DNA from 2 places in the Sphingomonas sp. GW821-FHT12D09 genome. Region 1 is predicted to be linked to the other one. Evidence: predicted binding sites of a transcription regulator. Region 1 holds the regulator's gene; the other holds the start of a gene.
The links. The regulator LexA, encoded in region 1, represses DNA repair genes until DNA is damaged. The targets are predictions, from matches to a motif close to GTTCCNCNCTTGTTCT.

Region 1 (7,588 bases):
ACTGCTGGATCGCCTTTTGATGCCTACGATCCTCGACACGATCATCGCCACCAAGCACGATGAAGTCGCAACGCGGCGCCGCGCGACCCCGATGAGCGACCTTCACGCCCAGGCGCTCACCCGCACGCCCCCGCGCGGCTTCAAGGCCGCGCTCGATGCCAAGGCGGCGACCGGGTACGGCCTGATCGCCGAGATCAAGAAGGCCAGCCCGTCCAAGGGCCTGATCCGCGCCGATTTCGATCCTCCGGCGCATGCCCGCGCCTATCAGGCCGGCGGCGCCGCCTGCCTCTCGGTGCTCACCGACCTCGAATATTTCCAGGGGCATGAGGACTATCTCATCGCCGCGCGCGCCGCATGCGACCTGCCGGTGATCCGCAAGGACTTCATGGTCGATCCCTGGCAGGTGCTCGAATCGCGCGCGATCGGCGCCGATGCGATCCTGATCATCGTCGCCGCGCTCGAAGACGTGCAGATGGCCGAGATCGAGGACGCCGCGCTCGGCCTCGGCATGGACGTGCTGGTCGAGGTCCATGACGCCGACGAGCTGGAACGCGCGCTCAAGCTCCACTCGCGCCTGATCGGGGTGAACAACCGCAATCTCAAGACCTTCGAGGTCGATCTCCAGAAGACTTACGAGCTGGTCCGCCACGCGCCGAAAGATTGCACCTTCGTCGCCGAAAGCGGGCTCAACGGCCGCGCCGATCTCGACGCTATGGCCGAGCACGACATCCGCTGCTTCCTGATCGGCGAGTCGCTGATGCGCCAGGATGATGTCGAAGCGGCGACCCGGGCCTTGGTCGGATGAACAAGCTGACGCACCTGGACGAGACCGGCGCCGCGCGCATGGTCGATGTCGCGGGCAAGGCGGTCACCGCGCGCGAAGCCATCGCCACCGGCCGCATCACCATGTCGCGCGAAGCCTCCGCCGCGATCCGCGCGGGCGCGGTGAAGAAGGGCGACGTCCTCGCCACCGCGCGCATCGCCGGGATCATGGCCGCCAAGCGCACCGCCGAGCTGATCCCGCTCTGCCACCCGCTCCCGCTCACCAAAGTCGCAGTCGACCTCGCCCCCGACGAGACCGGAATCACCGTCACCGCCACCGCCGCGACCGAAGCGCAGACCGGCGTCGAGATGGAGGCGCTCACCGCAGTCTCCACCGCGCTGCTCACCCTCTACGACATGGCCAAGGCGCTCGATAAGGCGATGGTGATCGGCGAGATCCGCCTGCGCTCCAAGACGGGCGGCAAGTCGGGCGACTGGCTGGCCTAAATCCCTATTCCGTCACCCCGGCGAAAGCCGGGGCCCAGGATTTCTCTGCCGCACCGCTTGTGACTCTGGGTCCCGGCTTCCGCCGGGATGACGGAAAGGGAAAATGCGTGACACCCTCACCACATCGAGATAGTTAGGCAATAACCTAACCGAAAAGGCCCGCGCCATGACCCTTCAGCTCTTCGGCCACCCCTTCTCGTCCTACACCTGGAAGGCACAGATCCCGCTCTACGAGAACGCCACGCCCTTCACGCTCCGCAATCTGGAGGACGCCGAAGCCAATGCCGAGCTGGAGGCACGCTGGCCGCTCAAGCTGTTCCCGGTCCTGGTCGAAGGTGATCGCACCGTCGTCGAGGCGACTGCGGTCATCGAATATCTGCAGGTCCATCACCCCGGCGCGGTGCCGATGATCCCTGCCGATGCCGATCTCGCCGTGCAGGCGCGGATGCTCGATCGAATCTTCGACAATTACGTGATGGGCACGATGCAGAAGCCCGTCATCGACGCGATGCTGCCCGATGAACGGCGCGATCCCATCGGCCTCGACGAAGCGATGGCGCGGCTGGACAAGGTCTATGCCTGGCTCGATGCCTATCTGGCCGGCCGCGTCTGGGCCGTGGGGGACAGCTTCACCTTGGCGGACTGCGCCGCCGCGCCTTCGCTATTCTATGCCGATTGGGTGCGACCGATCCCGCAGGCCCTGGTTAATCTCCGCGCCTATCGCGCGCGCCTGCTCGCCCGCCCCTCGGTCGCCCGCTGTGTCGAGGAAGCGCGTCCCTATCGAGGCTATTTCCCGCTCGGCGCGCCCGACCGGGACTGATCGTTTCGGGGCCGCATTAGGGATTCCGCAACCCTGCGGCTTAACCCCGCCTTCACGCCCTGCGCCGCACTATCTCCGTGGGCGCTTGGGCGGGAAAAATCTTTTATGCGGCAAGGACTTGCGTCCTCCACTATTTTCAGTCTCTCGGGCGAGGCACCGGCGGTTCAGCCGCTGGCCGAGCCGGGCGAGCATTCGGCGTTCGATTCCGCTTTCCTCGTCGGCAAGACCAGCCGCCTGCCCTGCGCGATCCGCAAGCTGAGCGCGGCGGGCGCGATGCTCCAGCTCGATGACGAAGTGGTGGAGTCGGAAGGCCTGCAGCTCGAGCTCGCCAACGGCCAGTCGCTGGCCGGCCGGGTTTCCTGGACCGAAGAGGGCACCGCCGGCTTCCTGTTCGCAGAGCCGATCGACGTGATCAGCACGATCGCCCGCAACCTCGCCGCCCTCCCCGCCGAGCGACGTAGCGTGCCGCGTGTCGAGCTGCACCAGACGATCTGCGTGCGCCGCGGCAACCAGGTGGAGTTCACCCGCGCCCGCAACCTCTCCCAGGGCGGCTGCGGCTTCGAAACCGATATCGCGGTGCAGGTCGGCGACGCGGTCCAGATCAATTTCGACGGCCTGCGCCCGCTCGATGGCATGGTGAAATGGGCACAGGGCAACCAGGCCGGCGTCGCCTTCGACGAGGACATTCCCTGGCAGCTCCTCATGCCCTGGCTGCGCCAGGTGCAACAGGCGCCGTCGCATCACACGCGCATGGCGATGATGAACGAACCGACGGGCCTGATCCCCGACAAGGCGGCGATCCGTCTCGACGCCCCGGCCCGCGTGCGCGAAGGCGTGCGCTGGTGGAACGTCAAGCTGCGCGCGATCACGCCCCAGCTGGTCGAGTTCGAGACGAGCGCTCCCTTCGCGGCGGGCACCCAGCTGTGGATCTCGCTCCCGCATATCGGCGGCGGCCCGGCATCGGTGATCGAAAGCGACGAGCGCAACCGCTACCTCTGCGAGTTCCGCCTGCCGCTCAAGCCGCGCGATATCGGTAGGATTTCCGGGGTGAACTGAGGCCACCTTCTTCGTCATGCTGAACTCGTTTCAGCATCCAACTCTCCGCCGGCGTCATCGCCTGAGGCACGTTGGACCCTGAAACAAGTTCAGGGTGACGGTAGACGGTTGATGTCTTAGTCCCGAATCATGCCCGCCCTCCTCCCCGTCGCCGAAGCCCAGCGTCGCCTGCTTGCGCTCGCCGCGCCGGTAGCGGTGGAAAGCTGCCCGCTAGCCCAGGCCGCGGGCCGCTACGCCGCACGCGACATCCTCGCACTGCGCACCCAGCCGGCATCCGATCTTTCCTCGATGGACGGCTATGCGATCCGCTTCGCCGACCTGCCCGGCCCGTGGGAAGTGATCGGCGAGAGCGCCGCCGGCCGAGCCTTCAACGGCGAAATCGCCCAGGGCCAGGCCGTACGCATCTTCACCGGCGCCCCCTTGCCCCCCGGCGCCGACACCGTGCTCGTGCAGGAGGAGGCAGCCCGCGACAGAACCCGCCTCACGCTCGCCGGTGAGGGCCCGCTACGCCTCGGCAGCAGCGCCCGCCCGCGCGGGCTCGACTTCACCGAGGGCGAGGTGCTGGTCCGCGCCGGAGAGGCGATCACCCCCGCCCGGCTCGCGCTGGCCGCGATTGCCGGCCATGCTGTGCTGCCCGTCCGCCGCAAGGTTCGCATGGCGATCCTCTCTACCGGCGACGAACTGGTTTCACCGGGCGCCCCGCTCAGCCCAGACCAGATCCCCGAAACCAATCGCCTGCTGCTCGCCGCCCTGCTTGGCGATCTGCCGGCCGAGCTGCTCGATCTGGGCATCCTGCCCGACGACCGCGCCGCGCTCGAAGCCGCGTTCCGCGTGCTGGATTGCGACCTGCTCGTCACCAGCGGTGGCGCATCGGTCGGCGATCACGACCTTGTCCGTCCCGCGCTGGAGGCAGCCGGCGCGACGATCGATTTCTGGAAAGTCGCCGTCCGCCCGGGCAAGCCGATGCTGGCGGGCCGGCTGGGCGATGCCGTCGTGGTCGGATTGCCGGGCAACCCGGTCTCCGCCTTCGTCACCGCCACGCTGTTCGTTCGTCCGCTGATCGCGCATCTCGCCGGCGCTGCCGATCCGGCGCCGCGCACCCGCACCGTTCCGCTCGGCGAGCCGCTCCCCGCCACCGGCCCGCGCGCCGATTATCTCCGTGCCACGCTCATCGATGGCCGCGCCCATGCCGCCGCGACCCAGGACTCGTCGATGCTGCGCACCCTCGCCCGCGCGACCTGCCTGATCGTCCGTCCGGCAGGCGCTGCGGAGGCGAAAACCGGCGACTCGGCAGAAATCCTCGACATCGCTTGACAAGCGCGCGGAACATTGCATAAACGTTCCCAGTCTGTTCCTGACCCAGGAGAAACGGGATGCTCACGCGCAAGCAGCACGAGCTTATCTGCTTTATTGCCGATCGGCTTGCCGAGACCGGCGTGTCGCCTTCGTTCGAGGAAATGAAGGAGGCGCTCGATCTCAAGTCGAAGTCGGGCGTGCACCGCCTGATCTCGGCGCTGGAAGAGCGCGAGTTCATCCGCCGCCTGCCGAACCGTGCCCGTGCGCTCGAGGTGCTGCGCATGCCGGAACGCGGCGAAGCGTCGAAAAAGCCGGCCAAGGCCTCTCCCGCACCCGTGAGAGTACCAAGGGAATCAACGAATCTGCCTGCGCCGGCCAATGACGTGATCGAGATTCCACTGCACGGCCGCATCGCCGCCGGCACGCCGATCGAGGCACTCGAAAGCTCGACTATGCTGCCCGTCCCCGCGGCGCTGCTCGGCGCGGGCGAGCATTATGCGCTCGAAGTGGCCGGCGATTCGATGGTCGAGGCTGGTATCCTCGACGGCGACTTCGCCCTGATCCGCCGCACCGAGACCGCCCGGGACGGCGAGATCGTCGTGGCGCTGATCGACGATGCCGAGGCGACGCTGAAGTATTTCCGCAAGGAAGGCGCGATGATCCGGCTCGACCCGGCAAATCGCGATTATAACCCCCAGCGCTACCGTCCCGACCAGATCCGCGTCCAGGGCAAGCTCGCCGGACTGCTGCGGCGCTACTAGTTCCTAGAAGGGCGCGGTCGCTCTTCTTGGAGACCGCATCATGGCCCGAAAACGCCAGCCGGGCTGGAATGCCAGCGATTTCGTGTCCGGACAGGCGCAGTTCCCTGTTCCGGCACATAGGGTGGCTGCACCTTGAGCGGGTTCAGCCAGGGATGCCGGCCCGATCCGCGCACCATCGTCACCCGGCCGCTGGAGAAGGCGATCGCCACGCCGCCCGTCTTCGCCAGCGCCGGCCGGTCGAGCTTGAGCCAGCGCGGCGTGCAGCCGGTGGGCAGGCGACGGTCGCTGATCATCACATCGACGCTGCGGCACAGCGCCACGAACTGCGCCCAGGGCAGGACGTATCCACTCCGCGTCGCGGCGACTCGCCAGGCGCGGTCACGGGCGCGGTGCTCGATCATGCAGACATCCTCGCTGCACCGGGCACCCGGCTGGTCGGCAAGCGCGACCGGCTCCGCGTCGCTGCCAGCCGTCTCGGCGAGCATGTCGCGGGTATAGTCCCCCGCCCGGTCGCGCAGCAGCGCCATGCTGCCATCGGGCATGCGGATCGCCAAATGGCGGCCGTCGCCGGTGACGATCAGGTCCGGCGCCGGCGTGGCGAGCATCGAAGCCAGGCCGATCGCCAGCGGCACCGCGCCCGCCCAGCGCACCACAGTTCGCCACAAGGCAAGCCACAGTCCGCCCGCCATCATCAGCGCAAATGCCCCGTTCGGCATGGCCGGTAGCGCGGCGATCGCACCCGGTGCCGCGGCCGTGGTCCTGGCGAGCCAGAGCAGCAGTTCCAGCGCCTGGTCGGTCAGCCACCAGGCCGGTCCACCCAGTCCCGCGACGTCGAGCAGCAGCGCCAGCGCCTCGAGCGGCATGATCACGAAGGTCGTCAGCGGGATGGCGACGATATTCGCCAACGCCCCATAGATGCCGGCCTGGTGGAAGTGGAACAGCCCGATCGGCATCAGCGCGAGTTCCACCGCGACGCCGGTTAGCAGCAACGAGCCGAGGCCACGCAGCAGCCGCTTCACCCGCCCCTCCTCCCGCCTGCCGAACCAATGTTCCATCCGCGGGCTCTCATGCAGCGCGACGATCGCCGTTACTGCGGCGAAGCTCAGTTGGAAGCTCGCGCCTGCCAGTGCCTCGGGCCAGAGCAGCAGCACGATCAGCGCGCCCGCCGCGACCAGCCGCAGCGTGATCGCCTCGCGCCCCAGGCTCAGTGCGAGCAGCACCATCAGCGCGGCGACGCAGGAGCGGATCGTCGGCACCTCGGCGCCGGTCAGCCAGGTATAGCCGATCGCCGCCAGCGCCCCCGCACCCGCCGCCACCAAGGGCAACCGCCATCGCAGCGCCAGCGTGGGGCTGAGCGCGAGCAGCTTGAGCACCAGTAGCATCGCCGCCGCAGTCACGGCGGTCACATGCAGCCCGCTCACCGAGAGCAGGTGCGCCAGCCCCGAGCGCTGCATCGCCTCGACATCTTCGGTGCTGATCGCACCCTGGTCGCCGGTGGCAAGCGCAGAGGCGATACCGCCCGCGCTGTCTTCGAGGCGCGACTGGATGTGCGCCGAGAGCCTGGCGCGCAGGTCCGCACCCGGCGCCTCGGCTGCCTTCACCACTTCCACCGGCGCAAAGCCCTTGCCCGTCGCCCCCAGCCCGGCGAACCAGGCCGTGCGCGCGAAATCATAGCCGCCCGGCACCGAAGCCTCTGCCGGCGGCATCAGCCGTGCTCGCAGCTTCACCACCGCGCCCGTGGCCAGCCCGGCGGGCACATCCTTCATCGCCAGGTTCACGCGGATCTTCGGCGGCAAGTCGCTGCGCCCTGGCAACAGCGTCACCCGCACCAGTTCGCGTGCCGGCAACCGCTCGACGCGTACCGCCCGCGCCGTCACCTCCACCACCGCCGGCCGCGCCAGGATCGGCGCCGCGACACTCTCCGAGCGCCACCAGATCAGCGCGCAGCCCGCCGCCATGGCGAGCCCGCCGATCAGCAGCGCCTGCCCCAGCCGCCCCGGCAAGGCGAGTCCGAGCAACGCCGCGGCACCAGAAGCCAAAAGGAACCCGATCCAGCGCGGCGCATCCGGCAGCACGAACCAGGCGGTGATCCCCGCGCCGAGAGCAATCGGCAGCCAGAGCGGCAGTTGCGCCCGCTCCGCCTCGAGCCAGCACTCGATTGCCTCCCCGATCTGGCGAAAGGGCGCCCACACCCCCATTTGAAGGGAGGCAGGCCCCGTGCTAGGGGCGCCCTCGGCGGCTGAATGGGCCATCGGAAACACAGTCTGGGAGCAAGCTCGGTTGGGCGCAACATCTGATACGGGTGCGAAACAGGTCGTCACGCGGTTCGCACCGTCCCCCACCGGCTTCCTGCACATCGGCGGTGCGCGCACGGCCCTGTTCAACC
Region 2 (7,588 bases), on a different contig from region 1:
ACGGCACGCTGCTCCGCACCTTGGGTGAGCGTGGCGTGGCCGGTGCCGATGCCAGCCATTTCGACCGCCCCACCGATGTCGCCCCGCTCGCCGATGGCAGCTTCTATGTCGCAGACGGATACGGCAATTCACGCATCGCCGGGTTCGCCGCCGACGGGCATCTGCTGTTCCAATGGGGAACGCGCGGCACCGGTCCTGGCCAGTTCAACATCCCGCATGCGCTGGCGGTCGATGCGAAGGGCCGCGTCTATGTCGCCGATCGGGCCAACGACCGCGTCCAGGTCTTCGACACCAGGGGCCATTACATCACCGAATGGAAGTCTGCCACGATCGGTCGCCCCTTCGGCCTGGCGCTACTCCCCGGTGGGCATATCGCGATCCTCGACGGCGGCTCGAACCCGGACAAGGTGCCCGATCATGACGGCGTGACGATCGCGGGTCTCGATGGCCGCGTCACCGAGCATTTCGGCCGGATGGGCAACCAGGACGGCCAGTTCTGGATCGCCCACGACATTGCCGCGGACCGTGCCGGCAATCTCTATGTCGTCGATATCGCCGGCCAGCGCGTGCAGAAGTTCGCGCGGAAGTAAGGCGCCCCGCTCCCAATTCCGTCATCCCGGCGAAGGCGGGGATCCAGGATAACAGAGCGACGTCCTTGGTAACTCTGGATCCCCGCCTTCGCGGGGATGACGGGTAGGGCGTCGAGCCTTACAGCCCGAACACCTTCACCGCGTTCAGCATCACCCAGTACAGCCCGCCCGAAAGCAGCATCGCCGCCGGCAGGGTCAGCAGCCAGGCCAGTGCCAGGTTGCGCACCGTGCGCGCCTGCAGCCCCGCGCCGCTCGCCACCGAAGCGCCGGCCACGCCGGAGGAGAGGATGTGCGTGGTCGATACCGGCAGGCCGAAGCGATCGGCCGCCAGGATCGTGCCCGCCGCGACCAGCTCGGCCGAGGCGCCCATCGCATAGGTCATATGCTGCTTGCCGATCTTCTCGCCCACGGTGACGACGATCCGCTTCCAGCCGATCATCGTGCCGAGGCCGAGCGCCAGCGCCACCACGATCTTCACCCAGAGCGGGATGAAGCGGGTGCCGGCTTCCAGATTGCCCTGATAATCCTTGAGCGCCTTGAGCTCTGCGGGCTGGTAGCCGTCGGGCGCCTTGGTGACGAGCTTGGTGCTGTCCATCACAAGGTACATGTCGTTGCGGACATTGCCCGTGGCTTCCGCTGGCACCTTGCTCAGCGAGCCGAAGCTCTGGACGCGGGCGGTGAGGTCCTTCGACAGGCCCTCGAGCGCGGCGAACACTTGCGGGCTGTCGCCCTTGCGCTGCTGGAGCGCGGTGGTCAGCACGGTGCGCGCCTGTGCCGGCGCCATGTCGGGCAGGCCGCCGCTGCGCGCGCCGAACGCGGCCTCGGCGATGTTGGCGGTCTGCACATAGGCCGGGGTGGCGCTCGCCGGCAGCGTGCGGTTGAGCGCATAGGCGGTCGGTGCGCAGCCGATCAGAATCAGCATGATCAGCCCCATGCCCTTCTGGCCGTCGTTCGAGCCATGGCCGAACGAGACCGCGGTGCAGGTGAAGATCAGCGCGCTGCGGATGCCGATCGGCGGCGCGGTGTGCGGCATCGGCGACGTGTAGAGCTTGGGGTTGCGCAGCACGGCGCGCATCACGAGCAGCAGCGCCACCGCGGCGACGAAGCCGATCAGCGGCGCCATCCACAGGCCCGTCAGCACCTTCTGCGCCTGGCTCCAGTCGACGCCGGCAGTGCCGCCGCGCGATCCGGCCGAGATCAGCTGGTTTGCAAAGCCGACGCCCAGCACCGAACCGATCAGCGTGTGCGACGAGCTGTTGGGGAGGCCGACATACCAGGTGCCGAGGTTCCACAGCACTGCCGCCAGCAGCAACGCGAAGATCATCGCGAAGCCGGCCGAGGAGCCGACATTGAGGATCAGGTCCACCGGCAGCAGCGTGATGATCGAATAGGCGACCGCCCCGCTCGACACCATCACGCCCAGGAAATTCCAGAAGCCCGACCAGATCACGGCGAAATGTGCCGGCATCGAATTGGTGTAGATCACCGTGGCGACGGCGTTGGCGGTATCGTGGAAGCCGTTCACGAACTCGAAGCCGAGCGCGATCAGCAGCGCCAGCCCGAGGAAGAGGAATACGCCGGTGGCCAGCTCCTCCCCCACGCCGCGCGTGTCGGTCAGCACGCTCCACCCTGCAAAAGCCAGTCCGCCTACCAGGATCGCTGCGAACAGCAGCTTGGCCAGCGGATGGGTCTTGTAGTCGAATCGGGGTCCCGCTTCCGGTTGATCAACCGGCGGGGCTTGGTCCAGAGCGAGTGATGCCATGATGATCGCGCCTCTGGCCGGAGGGTGTGACAGGCGTGTGACAGCAGCGTTACAACGCGCGCAGTTCCGCCGATCGGTACGCAAAAGAAACGCCTCCTCCGTGCGGAGGAAGCGCCGGGAAACGCGGCCGAGACGGGAAGCGGGCCTTTTTAGAAGTGGACCTGCATATAGGCCTTGGGGCCCGGCTTGATCCCGCGATTGCTGCCCGGCGTGCTCATGAAGCCGCGTCCGCGCAGCCGCCGCAGCCAGGCGAAGCCCATCTCGACATGGCTAGAGGCCTCGAAGCTCAGCCGCGCCCCGGCATAGTGGCGCGTGTCGCGGATCACGCCGCGATCCGCGTCGAAGCGCGGCGCCTGGGTATAGCCGCTCAGCCCCAGCCAGGTGTGTCCGATCACTTCCTTCTGCAACGAGAAGCCATAGCCGGCGCTGGTCTCGTCCTGGCGCCATTGCTCGCTACGGCCGCGCACCGTCGCGGTGGTGCGCAACCAGAGCCCCTCGACATGTTCGTCTGTCTTCACGCGAACTTCCGGCCGCACCACCAGATAGGCGGTTTCCGCCGCCGCCACGATCTGGGCGTGCGCCGAACCCGCGGCAACCAGCGTCCCAACCGAAACCCCGGCCGCGACCGCTCGCTTCAACATCCCCATGCCCCCAGCCCCCCACAGGCAATCTTTTTATCGCCGAATCCCCCGGCATAGGCAGGTTATTGCTGAAATGTTTCCATGACTAGGGGCTATGATCAACTACGCGCCGGGGGCTGCGGATGCGTTGGCGACGAGCCAGGCGTGGGGCTTCGTCCGGGCTCCAGGTTGAACACGCGCTGGATGATCGATTCGAAAGCCTGGAAGACGCCTTCGACGCCGAATCCGGCGATGAAGCAGAGCGCCGACGCGGATAGCTGCGCGCTTGCCACCAGTCCGGGCTCGACCTTCGCGCTGCCATTGGGCGTGACGAACAGGCCGATACAGGCGCCGATCACTGCGCCCAGCACCAGCCGCATATAGGAAAGCATGACGTCGCGCGGCGACAGGATGCTGTCGCGCATCCTCGCCGAGAGGATGCGCACGATCGCCGCGCCGGCGCCCAGTACGCCGTAGAAGATCGGCAGGATCGTCGAAGTGAGCACGCCGAGCGCGACTGCCGCCCATTCGACATGGAGGTTGGTGCGCCGTGCCTCTTCCACCTGCGCCTTTGCCTCGGCAAGTGCGGCGGCGTCGGCGGGATCCTTGGACTTGGGATCGATCCTGGGCCTGGGCAGGTCCCAGTTCCCGCCCCCCATTAGGATGATGAGCCCCTTGCGCAGCCAGGAACCCGAATCGAGCCATTTGCGCAGGTTGATCTCGGCCGCGTCTTCCTGGTCGATCGCCTTGGCGAGCTGCGACTTGGTCGCCCGCTCTTCCGCCGAGCCGGGGTGTGGAATCGTTATGGGTGCCGGCGGCGTGGCCGATGTCCCGGTCGAACTTGGGGAGGGCGACGGAGAAGCCACCGGCGAAGGAGACGCCGACGCCGATGGCGAGACCGATGGCGATGGCGATGGCGATGCCAGGGCAGCCGACGCCCTCGATGGAGTCGCGGGTGCCGGTGTTCCGGTCGGCGATGCCAACGGAGCAGGCGGCGGCAGGACCGTGGATTGCTGGTCCGTCTGCTTCTTCAGCTGCGCGATCTCCGTCTCGAGGCTGTTGTAGCGATTGAGCAGCGACGAGCCGGTCGCAACATCCCAGGAGAGCAGGCACGTCACCAGCATCCAGATGCCCAGGAAGACGACCAGCGCCCGCACATGGAAGCGCGCCCTGTCTGCGCGCGGGGCAAGATCGGGAAAGGCGCGCGTTGCCAGCGTGGCCCGCGATGGCGCCGCCTGATAGCCGCTGTCCTGCGCCTCCGTCTCCGCCGTGTCTTCCGCGCTTGCCTTGTGCGTGCCGCGCAACAGGCTGAGCAATCCGCCGCTCCCTTCGCCCCGCTCGCCCGCCGCTTCGCCGGCGACCATAACGGTGAAGGCGACGGTCCTGCCGGTCGCCGGATAGGCCTTGTTGTTGAGCACGTCCTTGGCGCGGATCAGCATCGCGGCCTGCTTGCCCACGCCCGCATTGGTGAGCGGCGCGGCCGGGTCGGCGGGCGCCCCCTGCCCCGGCGCATCCGCCTTGAGGGGCGCGGCGCCATCGAGCTTGGGCGGCCAGGCGACCTCGCAGATCCGCTGGATCCAGCTGTACTTCTTCTGCTCTTCGACGGTGCCGAACAGCGGCTCGTCATCGATGAAGTCCGGAATGGTCTTGCTCTGGCTTGCCGAGAGATGGTCAAGCAGAAGATAGATCTCCGCGAGCTCCCGCTCGAAGATGAAGCTGCGGATATCCAGGATGCCGTTGGTTTTACCGTTCATAGCCGCCCCCACGACATGCCGGCGCTCGCGAATATCTTCGAGTCGCCTTCCCCATGGTCAAACCTATCATGACTCTTCTGTCGCATCGGCAGGCTGAAGCATCCGATACGGTGCGGCTTGCCTCGCCCGTCCGCGTTCCCTACCTGTTCACGCATGACCCTGCCCGTAGAGACCGACGCCAACGCTCCCTATCTGAGCGGCCTCAACCCGCCCCAGCGCGAAGCCGTGCTCACCGTGGACGGCCCGGTGCTCGTCCTGGCCGGCGCCGGCACGGGCAAGACCGCCGCGCTCACCGCCCGCCTCGCCCATCTCCTCTGGACCCGCCGCGCCTACCCGTCGGAGATCCTCGCCGTCACCTTCACCAACAAGGCGGCGCGCGAGATGAAGGAGCGCGTCGGCCGCCTCGTCGGCGATGCGGTGGAGGGCATGCCCTGGCTCGGCACCTTCCACGCGATCGGCGCCAAGATGCTGCGCCGCCACGCCGAGCTGGTCGGCCTGCAGAGCAACTTCACCATCCTCGACACCGACGACCAGATGCGCCTGATCAAGCAGCTCATCGTAGCCGCGGACCTCGACGAAAAGCGCTGGCCCGCCCGCCAGCTCGCCGGGCTGATCGACGAGTGGAAGAACAAGGGCCTCACGCCCGCGGAAGTCGGTGCCGGCGAGTCCGAGCGCTATGCGAACGGCCGCGGCGCCGCGCTCTACCATCTCTACCAGGAGCGGCTGAAGACGCTCAACGCCTGCGATTTCGGCGACCTGCTCCTCCACATGCTGGTGATCCTCAAGACCCACCGCGACGTGCTCGAGCTCTACCAGCAGCGCTTCCGCTACATCCTGGTCGACGAGTATCAGGACACCAACGCCGTCCAGTATCTCTGGCTGCGCCTGCTCGCCCAGGAGCGCAAGAACATCTGCTGCGTCGGCGACGACGACCAGTCGATCTATTCGTGGCGCGGCGCGCTGGTGGAGAACATCCTCAAGTTCGAGAAGGATTTTCCCGGCGCCAAGGTGATCAAGCTCGAGCAGAATTACCGTTCGACGCCGCACATCCTCGCCGCCGCCTCTGGCGTGATCGCCAATAATAGCGGCCGCCTCGGCAAGACGCTGTGGACCGACAAGGACCAGGGCGAGAAGGTCAAGGTGCTCGGCGTCTGGGACGGCCCCGAGGAAGCCCGCCGCGTCGGCGAGGAGATCGAGGGTGCCCAGCGCGGCGGCAAGAGCCTCGACGACATGGCGATCCTCGTCCGCGCCCAGCACCAGACCCGCGAGTTCGAAGACCGCTTCATCGCGATCGGCCTCAACTACCGCATCGTCGGCGGCTTCCGCTTCTACGAGCGCGCCGAGATCCGGGACGCCCTCGCCTATCTCCGCGTCGTCGCCCAGCCGGCGGACGACCTCGCCTTCGAGCGTATCGTCAACACCCCCAAGCGCGGCCTGGGCGACAAGGCCCTCGCCAAGGTCCACCAGCTCGCCCGCGCCCAAGGCGTGCCGCTCACCACTGCCGCCGCGCGCATCCTCGACACCGACGAGCTGACGCCCCAGGCCCGCCGTGCGCTCGGCAACCTCGTCGGCGACATGGCGCGCTGGCGCAGCATGGGCAACGACCTCCAGCACCCCGACCTCGCCCGCATCATCCTCGACGAGAGCGGCTACACCGCGATGTGGCAGGCCGATCGCACTGCCGAGGCCGCCGGCCGCCTCGAGAACCTCAATGAGCTCGTCCGCGCGATGGAGGAATATGAGAACCTAGGCGCCTTCCTCGAGCACGTTTCGCTCGTCATGGACAATGAGAACAACGCCGACGAGGCCAAGGTCACGATCATGACGATCCACGCCGCCAAGGGCCTGGAGTTCGACACCGTGTTCCTCGCCGGCTGGGAGGAAGGCATCTTCCCCTCGCAGCGCGCCCTCGACGAAGGCGGCCTCGCGTCATTGGAGGAGGAACGCCGCCTGGCCTATGTCGCGATCACCCGCGCCCGGCGGAAGGCGATCATCCTCCACGCCGCCAATCGCCGCATCTACGGCCAGTGGAACTCGTCCATCCCGAGCCGCTTCGTCGCCGAGCTGCCCGAGGCGCATATCGAGAGCGAAAGCACGATGACCGGCGGCGCGAGCCTGTGGCAGGCCAACTGGAGCGAACGCAGCGACCCCTTCGCGGACGTGGGCAGAGGCACCGGCCGAGGCCCGGGCTGGCAGCGCGCCGCGGGCGTCGACATGAAGAACCCCGGCGGCGGGTTTACGTCCAGGACCTTCACCCGCGAACCCGCCCGCGTGGTGGAGAGCCGCGCGAGCGCAGTAAGCTTCGGCGCCAAGCCCCGCGACGACCTGTCGCTCGGGCTGCGCGTGTTCCACCAGAAGTTCGGCTACGGCACGATCGCCGAGATCGAAGGCAACAAGCTCGAGATCGACTTCGAGCAGGCCGGGCGGAAGCGGGTTATGGATAGTTTTGTTACGGTGGGGTGAGCGATGGCTCAGGCGGTATTTTATTCATGGTAGAGCGATCTGAGTGCAAGGGAGACGCGGTCTATTATTCGGGAAGCAATGGTAGCGGCCATTGCTGAATTGGCGGCTCAATTTGAGGAAGCCGATCGACCGGAGATCGATCACGATACACGCGGCGTTGCTGGCTCTCCGGAGATCGTGGCCACTATCTTGGCAAAGATCGATGCGGCTGCTGTTTTTGTTGCGGATGTCACGCCGATAGCCGTGAGCGACGGTGGGAAGCATTTGCCGAACCCGAATGTGTCAATCGAGCTAGGCTATGCGAAGAAATCCCTGACACCCGATAGGGTTATTACCGTTTCGAACACTGCAATCGCCGGTTCGAAGGAAACTGATTTGCCTTTTCGATATGCGGCATAG

Region 2: the regulator LexA is predicted to act here: its motif matches at 4,861-4,876, upstream of AC1RPL_RS01970 (ATP-dependent helicase).

Annotation. Positions count from the first base shown of each region.
Region 1 is NZ_JBXAQL010000005.1:272,966-280,553, reverse strand. Features, by position in the region: gene trpD (anthranilate phosphoribosyltransferase) at 1-20, shown strand, start outside; gene trpC (indole-3-glycerol phosphate synthase TrpC) at 20-805, shown strand; gene moaC (cyclic pyranopterin monophosphate synthase MoaC) at 802-1,269, shown strand; gene AC1RPL_RS21110 (glutathione S-transferase family protein) at 1,436-2,089, shown strand; gene AC1RPL_RS21105 (PilZ domain-containing protein) at 2,195-3,145, shown strand; gene AC1RPL_RS21100 (molybdopterin molybdotransferase MoeA) at 3,275-4,459, shown strand; gene lexA (transcriptional repressor LexA) at 4,519-5,202, shown strand; gene AC1RPL_RS21090 (ComEC/Rec2 family competence protein) at 5,241-7,400, opposite strand; gene gltX (glutamate--tRNA ligase) at 7,483-7,588, shown strand, end outside.
Region 2 is NZ_JBXAQL010000001.1:404,083-411,670, reverse strand. Features, by position in the region: gene AC1RPL_RS01990 (peptidyl-alpha-hydroxyglycine alpha-amidating lyase family protein) at 1-590, shown strand, start outside; gene AC1RPL_RS01985 (inorganic phosphate transporter) at 709-2,352, opposite strand; gene AC1RPL_RS01980 (hypothetical protein) at 2,502-2,993, opposite strand; gene AC1RPL_RS01975 (hypothetical protein) at 3,092-4,726, opposite strand; gene AC1RPL_RS01970 (ATP-dependent helicase) at 4,880-7,189, shown strand; gene AC1RPL_RS01965 (hypothetical protein) at 7,268-7,588, shown strand.